DNA from 2 places in the Vibrio sp. 1402 genome. Region 2 is predicted to be linked to the other one. Evidence: riboswitches for the same ligand, from Rfam matches in the RefSeq annotation. Region 2 holds a riboswitch; the other holds the start of a gene.
What was found. Region 2 has a riboswitch for lysine ahead of lysC (lysine-sensitive aspartokinase 3). Riboswitches for the same ligand answer to the same signal wherever they lie in the genome.
Positions count from the first base shown of each region.

Region 1: linked by a shared signal. The riboswitch ahead of tet(35) (tetracycline efflux Na+/H+ antiporter family transporter Tet(35)) and the one ahead of lysC (lysine-sensitive aspartokinase 3) in region 2 are both predicted to bind lysine.

Region 1 covers NZ_JAWOWE010000002.1:188,780-194,815, reverse strand. The annotation lists gene hisG (ATP phosphoribosyltransferase) at 1-231, opposite strand, end outside; His leader region at 285-422, opposite strand; gene tet(35) (tetracycline efflux Na+/H+ antiporter family transporter Tet(35)) at 603-2,204, opposite strand; lysine riboswitch at 2,314-2,496, opposite strand; gene R7044_RS04330 (H-NS family nucleoid-associated regulatory protein) at 3,079-3,486, shown strand; gene R7044_RS04325 (inosine/guanosine kinase) at 3,614-4,918, opposite strand; gene R7044_RS04320 (hypothetical protein) at 5,035-5,304, opposite strand; gene mnmA (tRNA 2-thiouridine(34) synthase MnmA) at 5,495-6,036, shown strand, end outside.
Region 2 covers NZ_JAWOWE010000014.1:89,418-95,453, reverse strand. The annotation lists gene metH (methionine synthase) at 1-1,590, shown strand, start outside; gene lysC (lysine-sensitive aspartokinase 3) at 1,677-3,029, opposite strand; lysine riboswitch at 3,131-3,309, opposite strand; gene R7044_RS20725 (pyridoxal-phosphate-dependent aminotransferase family protein) at 3,530-4,651, shown strand; gene R7044_RS20720 (PglL family O-oligosaccharyltransferase) at 4,711-6,036, opposite strand, start outside.

The sequences.
Region 1 (6,036 bases), on a different contig from region 2:
TTCTAGTTCATTTTCGCCAATAAAGCCAAGGTCAACCACGCCATCCATAATTAAACCTGGGATGTCGTCGTCACGAACCAAGAGTAAATCAATTGGCATATTTTCAGAATGGACAACTAAACGCTCGCCCATTACGTTGAACTTTACGCCGCACTGTTTTAGTAGAGCTTGACTCTCTTTGCTAAGACGACCTTTTTTCTGAATTGCGATTCTTAAACGTTGTGTTTGCATTGCTTTGTCCCTATGCAAGATTTTGATATCTAAGTATTTTTCAAACTAATAAAACTAAAAAACCCTCGGGAGATTGAAGTCTCCCGAGGGTTTAAAATCTGCTTTTACTTTGATTTTACCTCCGGGAGTTTCCTGCCTCCCGGGTATGCGTACATCGCCCGAAAGACTAGATTGGGTGATGATGGTGATGAATGTTCATTACAAAATTACGCATACTTATTTCAAGGCTCTTCTCATTTGCTTTGTTACCAACCACACTAACCAAGCTGATTACTTTTTTCAACCCTTAATTTTAAAAAAATTCGAATTGTATAATACAAATAAAAAAGGAGGCCGAAGCCTCCTAAAAATTTACTTTTTAAATCAGTGAATTACGCACTCTGGCAAGACGCTATTTTAGACTTTGAAAGCCATGACAAAATAGCGCAAACGATAACGAATGTTATCGACGCTGCAATAAACGAAAACGCAATTGAAGCAGTCATACCAAGGGCAATAAAGCCCACGCATGAAACAAGCGCGACTGATAATGCATAAGGTAGCTGTGTTGATACGTGATCAATGTGGTTACAACGTGCACCCGTCGATGACAAGATAGTCGTATCTGAGATTGGTGAACAATGGTCACCGAATACCGCACCAGCTAAAACCGCACTCAGCATCGGTAGCATTAGCGCTACGTCTGTTGCGCCAGCCATGTCACCCGCGATTGGTAGCATAATGCCGAACGTACCCCATGAAGTACCTGTTGAGAACGCCATCAGGCCAGACAACAAGAATAGGATAACTGGGAGCCAATGAGGGTTGATATTGCCCTGCGCCATTGTCGAAAGGTAAGTACCAGTCTTCATATCACCGATAACAGAACCAATGGTCCAGGCAAATACTAAGATTAGAATCGCACCAAACATAGACTTAGCACCAATCCAAAGTGTACGTGCGATCTCAGCCATTGGTAGACCTTGCTTCACAACAGTAAACACTGCAACTGCTAAGCCAAGCAAGCTACCGTAGATTAGTGATGTACCTACATCTGTATTTTCAAAAGCACCAAGAAGCGCAAACTCCTTACCATCAGCAGCCAATGCTTGGCCACCCGTGTAAAGCATTGAAGCGATAGTCGCGATAATCAGCGTCACGATAGGAAGTATCAAATCTGACACTTTACCCTTTTCACTTTCACGGATATCTAGCTCTTCGTTTAGGTCATGCGCTTCTTGCGAGTCATTTTCTTTGTCTTTATCAAAGCCACGACCTTGCGATGCAGAGATCTCATGCTCACGCATTTTACCAATATCAAGACCAAACCACGCAACAGCGAACACCATTAGCAGCGCAAAAACGGCGTAGAAGTTCATTGGAATAAGACGAACATATGCGCCAAGAGCCGAATACTCTGTGATCCCATGTGAGACTAAGATCCCGCCAATAATAGTAATAATGTAAGCACCCCAGCTAGAAGCAGGCATAATTACACACATTGGAGCAGCGGTTGAGTCTAGAATGTACGCAAGCTTAGCGCGAGACACATAAAAGCGATCGGTTACTGGGCGAGAGATCGCACCAACAGCAAGGCTATTAAAGTAATCATCGACAAAAATGAATACGCCTAAAAAGGCGGCAAGAAGTTTGGAGCCGCGTTTACTCTTCACTCGAGATTGTGCCCATTCAGCAAAAGCACGAGTACCGCCAGATAGCGTTAATAAAGCTGTTGTCATACCTAATAAGATTAGGAAACCAACAATGCTCATGTTCCAAGTGTTAATTCCGCCATCTTCAATAAAGACAGAAGAAACTTGAGAACTGACGTAACCTGCGGTGTCGCTGATAGACCAGCTATTAAGTAGCACCGCACCTAGCACGATACCTACACCCAAGGAAACTAATACACGTCGAGTCAAAATCGCCAAAGTCAAAGCGACAATAGGTGGCAATAATGAAACAGGAGAACTAGAAAAATCTATTAAATTCATGATCTTCAAAAACCAAAGTTTGGCTAGAGATCTACTGCAGACAAGTCACGTAGCATACGATACGTGCTCATGTTGAACTTAGCGACAGGGAAGCGAACACTCCACCCAACCCTACAGTAGCGCTCCATAGTTTAATGTGAATATATACTATGGCAGTGTTGTTCCTTTCAGATACAACCCCAGCAAGTAACTTTGATGAGTTACTTACTTCGGCAATCTTCGCCTTCCACTATTATTCATTGGCATCACCCCAATAATAGCTACTCTTCGAGACCGCGCCTCTACGGCAACAACAAACAATTAACCACTAACTGTACAAATTAACAACAAATTGTCTGCAATATTGCATCAGGTGGCAGCCATTGTACTTATGATGAGAGTCAATGCAACACATCAAACTAAATTAAACAAATAAATAATGACTGAGATAATTTATAAACCTTGCCTACTTCCATAAGTTTTGTGCAACTGAAATCACATCAATCATGTTATTTATGAAACATTATTACTACCTTAGAAATATCATGGTTTATCTTATATCAATAAATTAAGGATATATGACACAGCATTAAAGATGGATGCTTCATATTTTTAAGTAATAACTCAAATTTTTTTATAAAAAACCAAGCTGTCACTCTCTCTATACAATAATGATTGTTGATTTTAGTTCTCATCTAATAATGATTTATTTCGAGTGTAATAATATTAATTGCTTTAAAAAATAGTCAAATTTAAACAAAATCTTGATTTAGCATTTGCACATAAGGAAAAGATAAAGTTAAATATAAGGACTCTTTGTTTATTTATAGATTGGCATTATTTAATCGTAACGATAAAAAGTGCCCAACACATTAACCTTTTAATAGGAATCGTTATGTCAGAGCTGACTAAAACCCTTCTAAATATCCGTAGCCTTCGTGCATTTTCTCGTGAGCTGACTCTAGAACAATTGGAAGAAGCTCTAGATAAACTCACTACTGTCGTAGATGAGCGTCGTGAAGCAGAAGAAGCAGAACGCGCAGCACAAGCAGAGCAAGAAGCTAAGCTTGCAGAGATTGCTGAGAAAATCGCTCAAGACGGTATTGACGTAGAAGCACTTATTACTGCGCTATCTGGCGAAACTAAGACGAAAGGCAAAGCGAAGCGCGCACCTCGCCCTGCTAAATACAAATACACAGATTCAAACGGTAATGAGAAAACTTGGACTGGCCAAGGTCGTACACCTTCGGCGATTCAAGAGCAACTTGATGCAGGTAAATCTCTGGATGAGTTCCTAATCTAGATCCGTGCTATTTTTAAAAGGCTCCCATAGGGAGCCTTTTTTATTTAAACCATTACAAATAAAAAAGGCACATTTCTTAATGTGCCTTTTACTTTAGTTACAGAATAGTTAATTAAACCGCTTCGTATTAACGTTCCCAGTATGCTTCTTCTAGGCTATCTTCCCGCTCAGGAAGTCCGCGCGACAATCGTGGTGAATGTTGCACGAGAACTTCGTAGCTAGCACGGTTTGCGTATTTGCAGACTTGAGAAAAAGAAGAGTAAGTTAAATACTCGTTACTGTGCTTGCTTGAATTAGGCACATTTTCTTTATGGTATTTATTTGCTGCCATATCATGAAGAACAGCAGATAACGCAGCATCACCTGCGCCATTTGTATTCTTAATTTTTTCTGGGCCACCCATATATGGCGAGATATGCGAGTACACTTTTATTGGCGTCTCGCATGAGTCTTTTTTCGCCGGACGACTGAATTCATAACGATTAAATTCAGCAATTGACCCTGGAAGTAATGGCAAAGAAGTTTCGCGCTTCGCGCTATCTTCCGTATACCCAGCCATAAATAGACCTACAGGACCCGCCGTGCACAATACTAGATCAGCCCACTCCAATGTTTTATCAGACGCAGCAAGTGGATCAGATTCCCCCGTCAGTGCTTCTGCTTCGTCTTCGTTCATCGCAACGACAGAAACATTGTCGCGAATGAATTCTTGCCAGAATGTTGGATCATCTTGAATAACAAATTTAGTACCTAGCGTTAATACCACTGGTACATCGTGCTTTTTCGCGTATTCAATAGCACGCATCGTTGCTTCCGGCATTGGGTCGCCTTCTTTACAACGAACAAGGTATGCAGTAAGAACTAGAGCAGATGCGCTCTTGAAGATCTTCTCAGGGATATTGTCTGGGTGAAGTTGGTTCATTTGACCTTCGCTGATTGCGAAAGTACGTTCACCATCTTCGGTAATCAGAGCAAAACAACGACCGATTGCACCGTCAACACCTTGTAGGTAGTTCAGGTCCATACGGCTAGATGTGTTACATAGGTAGCGGTAACCGTAGCTGCCGATTTTGATATCTTGGCTCATTACGCCCAGAAGTGTTGAACGGTCATCGGCCAACACTGAATAGTTGTGCAGCGTATTACCGATCGTACCACCTGCATACTCATTGGTAATCAGGCATTCTGCTTTTAGCTGTTGGTACAAAGCTTCTGCTGTTGCATCATCAATAACCAACGAGTGTCCTTTACTCAAACCGTACTTTTCAATCACATCCGTTGTCACTTTCGCTTCAATATCAACCAGCGTTTGATCAATGCCGATGATGTGTGTGCGCGTCATCTTTTTACTTTCTTGTGCTTGGCTCACCAATGGGTCACGAGCATGAACAGGAAAATAGTGCTTGGATTTGCGTTGTCCAGGAAATTTCATATTGTTAGTCTGAGTAAGGGATGAAAAGGAGAACGGATTCTATACCGCCGTTATTAAAGCAGCAATAAAGGCAATTATAGCAAACGTTTGCAGTCTGCTTTTTTCTTTCAATCGGCCTATTCGCCTTCCATGAAACCCAAATCTGGTAATTGATCAAGGTGCTCGCTGTAGCGTTTCAGATTGAATTCACCTTCGTTTTTCATCACGTCGAAAATCTCAATCGACATTGCGCATGCCATCATCGCAACCGCATCTTCACGTGGTGTACCTGTCATCATTAAACGCATCAAGGTTTCTTTTACTTTGAGCGGATTGCCATCTTCTAGCTGATTTTCAACAATTTCAATCAACTCACTTTCTTGCATAAATTGGTTTTCTTCAGTCATTTGCTTTTTCCTCTTGGATTTTTGCCAACTATGCCATATATAACCCTTCTATACTTATCGAATTTAACCCTCACCTTCGCATTTGGATAAATTTAAGCCAAAATCGAAGTGTGATTTCGATCTCGGATCTGTCACCGGTCAGTGGATTCTGGTAGAATCTGCGTCCCGTTAATTTTAGTGGTGTTTAGTAATGTCTGATAACAGCCAAAAGAAAGTCATCGTCGGTATGTCCGGCGGCGTTGATTCATCTGTTTCTGCGTATCTTCTAAAGCAACAAGGCTACCAAGTAGAAGGCCTGTTCATGAAGAACTGGGAAGAAGATGACAACGAAGAGTATTGTACAGCAGCAGAAGATCTTGCTGATGCTCAGGCAGTATGTGACAAGCTGGGCATTCACCTACACACCATCAACTTTGCTGCTGAATACTGGGATAACGTATTTGAGTACTTCCTTGCAGAATACAAAGCAGGTCGTACACCAAACCCAGACATTCTTTGTAACAAAGAAATCAAGTTCAAAGCATTCCTAGAGTTCGCTGATGAAGTGCTTGATGCGGATTACATTGCAATGGGTCACTACGTGCGTCGTTCTTTCCCTGAAAACGGTGAAAAACCACAAATGCTACGTGGTCTAGATGGCAACAAAGATCAAAGCTACTTCCTGTATACATTAAGCAACGAGCAAATCGCACGTAGCCTATTCCCTGTTGGTGATCTAGAAAAGCCAGAAGT
Region 2 (6,036 bases):
CTAATGGATGGGATGAACGTCGTTGGAGACTTGTTTGGTGAAGGTAAAATGTTCCTTCCTCAGGTCGTAAAATCTGCACGAGTGATGAAGCAAGCAGTCGCGCATCTGGAGCCCTACATCAATGCAGAAAAGCAGGTGGGACAAACAAACGGTAAGATTTTGCTAGCGACGGTCAAAGGTGATGTACATGATATCGGGAAAAATATCGTTGGCGTTGTATTGCAGTGCAATAATTATGAAATTATCGATCTTGGTGTCATGGTTCCTTGCGAAAAGATCTTAAAAGTAGCGCAAGAAGAAAACGTCGATATTATTGGTTTATCAGGGTTGATCACGCCTTCATTAGACGAAATGGTGCATGTTGCAAAAGAGATGGAGCGTCTCGACTTTAACTTACCTCTTCTCATCGGTGGCGCAACAACGTCAAAAGCCCATACAGCAGTTAAGATTGAGCAAAATTACAAGCATCCAGTGGTTTACGTGAACAACGCCTCACGTGCAGTGGGCGTATGTACTTCTCTATTGTCAGATGAACGTCGCCCTGAATTTGTTGAAAAACTTGAAGCTGATTACGAACGAGTACGTGATCAACATAATCGAAAGAAACCGAGAACCAAACCAGTGACATTAGAAGCGGCTCGAGCGAATAAAGTTGCGATCGATTGGGAAGCTTATACTCCTCCAGTGCCTGTTAAGCCTGGCATTCATATCTTCGATGATTTTGATGTGGCTATGTTACGTCAATACATCGATTGGACACCATTCTTTATGACTTGGTCACTTGTAGGTAAGTATCCAACAATTTTCCAACATGAAGAAGTTGGTGAAGAAGCAAAACGTTTATTCGAAGATGCCAACGAGATACTTGATCGAGTTGAGCGAGAAGGCCTGTTAAAAGCGCGTGGAATGTGTGGCTTATTCCCTGCTGCGAGCGTGGGGGACGACATTGAAGTTTATGCTGATGAAACTCGTACCGACGTTTTGAAAGTATTACGTAACTTGCGACAACAGACCGAGAAACCAAAAGGATTCAACTATTGTTTATCCGACTACATCGCACCTAAAGAGTCGGGTAAACATGATTGGATAGGGGCATTTGCTGTCACTGGTGGTATTGGTGAACGAGAGCTTGCTGATGAATACAAAGCACAGGGAGATGATTACAACGCAATTATGATTCAAGCGGTGGCGGATCGCCTAGCCGAAGCGTTTGCTGAGTATTTGCATGAGCGTGTCCGTAAAGAAATTTGGGGTTATGCTGCGGATGAAGATTTATCTAACGATGATCTCATTCGTGAAAAATACCAAGGTATTCGCCCTGCACCAGGTTATCCAGCGTGCCCTGAGCATACTGAAAAAGGACCGCTTTGGGAGCTACTTAATGTGGAAGAGAATATTGGCATGACGCTAACCTCCAGCTATGCAATGTATCCGGGCGCGTCAGTCTCTGGTTGGTATTTCTCTCATCCTGACTCACGTTACTTTGCGATCGCACAGATCCAAGAAGATCAGTTAGAGAGTTACGCCGATCGTAAGGGGTGGGATAGGATCGAGGCTGAAAAATGGTTAGGGCCAAACATTAACGGTTAAATTGATGTTTACCTCGTCCAAATGTAACAACTAATGAAACGACAAAGGGCTGCAGATACGCAGCCCTTTGTTTTATTGAGTTGAACTTACTTCTCAAACAACTCAGTGTGGAGTTTTTGTATGGCTTGTTTCGATACCGATTCATGGAGCAAGAAGCATAAGTTGTGAGGGCTAGCGCCATAACAAATCATGCGTAGGTTAAAATCTTCTAGCGTGCCAAAAACCTGTTTCGCGTAGCCTTTACTCTCACTCATGTTGTTACCAATTAGGGCAACGAGGCATAGGTCATGTTCAACTTCTACCTTACATAACTCTTCTAACTCTTCTCGTACAGCTTGCGGCAGCTGCGGCGCGCCGCCGGATGTATCGGTTTGATCAAGTGTTAACGATACACTGATTTCAGATGTTGTGATCAAATCGACAGATATCTTATGCTTTGCAAGGATCTCAAAGACCTTTGCTAAGAAGCCGTATGCGTGGAACATATTGGCGCTGCGTAGCGTTACCATGGTTTGGTTACAACGCAAAGCTAGCGCACGGAATAACGGTGAGCTTTCGACTTGGTGGCGAATCCAAGTTCCCCCTTTTTCTGGCTCTTTCGATGACCCTACAAATACCGGAATGTCGTGGCGCAATGCGGGTACTAGCGTAGAAGGGTGAAGGATTTTAGCGCCAAAGTTAGCCATTTCTGAAGCTTCGCTAAAGCTGATCTCGGGAATTGGTGAGGCTTTTGGCGCAATTCGCGGGTCTGTTGTGTAGATGCCCGGAACATCAGTCCAGATTTCTAACCCTGCCGCTTTGACGCTCTCAGCAATTAAGGCGGCGCTGTAATCGCTGCCTCCTCGACCTAGTGTTGTTGTATTACCGGCTTCGTCAGATCCTATGAAGCCTTGAGTAACAACAACGGATTGTTGGCAAAGTGGTACGAGTTTATCTTGCGTAAGCGTCGAAATTGCTTCAATGTTTGGCTCCGCGCGACCAAAGTTGTCATCAGTACGCAGCACATCGCGGATATCAAAGCGCACTGCTTGAATGCCTCGCTCACACATTAACTGAGTTAGAATGTGCGTCGACATGAGTTCACCACATGCGACTAAATGATCGGTTAACTTCGCACTAGCTTGGATAGATGCAGCCTCGGCCAGGCTGGTTACGGTATCTAATATGCCATACACCTCGGCAGCAGTTTTCGTGCTGTCTTCGAGCTGAGTTAAAATGGCGTCATGAATGTTGGCCAGATTTTGCAGCAGCTCAGTACGGTGCGTTTGATCCTGAACACCGTTGGCGAGTTCTACCAATAGGTTGGTGACGCCAGAGCAAGCGCTGCTCACGACCAGGCGAGTATTTGGATTGTTTTCGATAATGGTGGCGCAACGACTCATTGCCTCAAAGTTGGCAACACTGGTTCCACCGAATTTAGCTACGTTAAATGCGCTCACTGCGTTCTCCCACGACTTCCTAAAAAATTGTACATCCAATGTTTAGTGAGAAAAGGAACAGAGCAAAAAGAGAGGTATTTAGAATGCTATTTGAAAAATTTACCCTCAGAAGCCCTTCATCAGACTGCGCTGATGACAGTTGATGGGATTCAGCCCAATTCAACCGACAAGTCAAATCCTGCAACTTTGACTTACCTCGGCACTACTCCCCCTCAATGATTGGTGTTGGAATTGCGGTTCCACAAATCATCTACCTGGGTAGCGCTCCTCTTCTACATAAAGCTCAAACATTGAACGGTTTTGAGGCCTTAATGTCAATCAATATTTCAACCTTTATGGTGTTTTTTATTAACGATTTTGTGACACTGGTTTGACCTCCATACTTACGGCTAATTGCTGATAGAGGAAAAATCTATTAGGGTGAAGAACCCTACACCTGAGCCATGTTATTGAATAGAACTTTTAGAATGCTCAGGATAAAAGATAATCAAGGAGCTGACATGTCGATCCAAAGCTTTATTCCGCCTCACCGTATTTTAATGGGACCTGGTCCTTCTGATATTTATCCTCAAGTGTTACAAGCACTAAGCCGTCCTACGGTAGGTCACCTTGATCCTCTGTTTATCGGTATGATGGATGAGCTCAAGCAGCTATTGAAGTATGCCTTTCAAACTGACAATGAGTTCACTATTGCGGTTTCAGCGCCTGGTAGCGCAGGGATGGAAACCTGCTTTGTAAACTTGATCGAGAAAGGCGACAAAGTGATCGTCTGCCGTAACGGTGTATTTGGTGAACGCATGCGCGAAAATGTCGTCCGTGCTGGTGGCGAAGTTGTTATCGTCGATGATGAATGGGGGACGCCTGTTTCCATTGATAAAGTCGAGCAAGCACTCGAACAGCACCCAGATACAAAAATTCTTGCTTTTGTGCATGCGGAAACCTCAACTGGTGCAGTCAGTGATGCTCAAGCATTGGGTAAGCTGGCGAAACAGCATAATGCATTATCTATTGTTGATGCGGTGACATCGCTTGGTGGTGTGCCGTTAAAAGTGGATGAATGGCAACTGGATGCGGTTTACTCTGGCAGTCAAAAATGTTTGTCATGTGTACCAGGGCTCTCACCAGTGACGTTTTCTACTGCCGCGATTGAAAAGATTCAAGCAAGAACAACACCAGTACAGAGTTGGTTCCTCGATCAGAGTTTAGTTTTGGGGTATTGGAGTGGAGAAGGCAAGCGTAGTTACCATCATACGGCGCCAGTTAATAGCTTGTATGCGCTTCATGAAGCTTTATTGATACTGAAAAATGAAGGATTAGAAAACGCTTGGGCTCGTCACCAACTGATGCATGAAAAACTCAAAAATGGCTTACAAAAGTTAGGCTTTGAATTTGTTGTGGACGAAGCCCATCGGTTGCCACAATTAAATGCGATTTACGTGCCTGAAGGAATTGATGAAGCAAAAGTTCGTGCTCACTTGCTAGAAACCTATAACCTAGAAATTGGTGCAGGCCTTGGGGCATTAGCTGGTAAAGCGTGGCGTATTGGCTTAATGGGTTACGGCGCTCGATCTGAAAACGTTGCGCTGTGCTTAAAAGCGTTAGAAGAGTCACTCACTGAATAAAATCATACAGTAATGAGATAAAGAAAAGCGAAGGTCATCCCTTCGCTTTTTGGTATTTATTACTCAGCTCCTGAAGTGGGGGCTGGTGAGGCAGAGATTGCTTGAGAAGGTGGTTGGTAATTGACGTCACTGAAATCAATCTTCGGGAACAAAAACTGCGCTTCAGCTCTAATTTGCTCCGCTTTACTTGAGTCATCTAAGCCTTGGTAGGCCAAAATCAAATTATTATAAAATGCAGGGCGAGGCTTATCTTTGATGATTTTTAGCGACCAATCGATATAAGGCTTGATCAAGGTTGCGTCTTGTTGGTACAGCCCAAGGTTTAAAAACGTGCTATAGACATCCCAATCAAATCTGTCTTTCCAAACTACAGGGTTACTGACTTGATTCAGAATATCAGGGTTAGTTGGTCTAGTGGTCTCAAACTTCGTCAATACATAGTTCGTATGTAATGCGCTTACCATGTAAAACGTAAACGCAACGGGAAGTACCAAACTAAAAACACGCAGCAAGCTTTTGGTTACATTACTAAAGCCGACTTGTCGATAACGAGAGACGCGCTGATCGACCCAGTACAGTAGGATAACGAAGATCAACCAATGCACGAGAGAGTGGTAGAAAGGGTATTCCAGTTGCGAGTGCAATACGATAGGTATAAACAAGGCCAGCAACGCAAGACGAGTTCCGCGTTTGGCTTGATAGATTCGATACAGTACCAGTGCCATCGCTAAGAAGATGCCGAGTATTGGCAGCAAGCCACCTTCTACTCCCCAGTAAAGTAGCTCATTATGCGGATGATCCATGGCTGGCAAACCAGCTGGGTAATTCTCATTTAGGGCATGTTGACGAGCCGTATACAGCATGTACTCAGATTCAAACTTGCCATATCCATAACCAGTAAAAGGCTTTTCAATCACCATGTCTAATGTTTGTGGAAAAGTATACGCTCGAGGAGACTCCATATTTACTTTTTCTGCGGCTAACCCACCTCCATCAGGAAAGGCAAGATGCATGACAACGACTGAGAGTAAGAGCCCACTTACAAGTGACACAACCCAGCGGATAAAGCGCCCTTTGGTTGCAAAGCGGTACATGTATGGAATGACCAACAACACGGCGATGACCGAGGCTAACCAACCAGTGCGTGAAGCCAACGCCACAATTAGTGGTAAAGTTAAAACTGGTACGGCATAGAGAAGGTAAACATCGCTTAACTTACGATCGTATTTGTAGGGCTGACGTGCAAGTAAATAGCTGGCAATCACCAACCCTGTCGCAAGAAAGCTGGCCATTACATTGGGCTGTTGGAAAATACCATAAGGACGATTGGCCACCGTGTCGTAACCAAACGGATTGCCTGGTTTGAGATACAGATATTGTGTCAA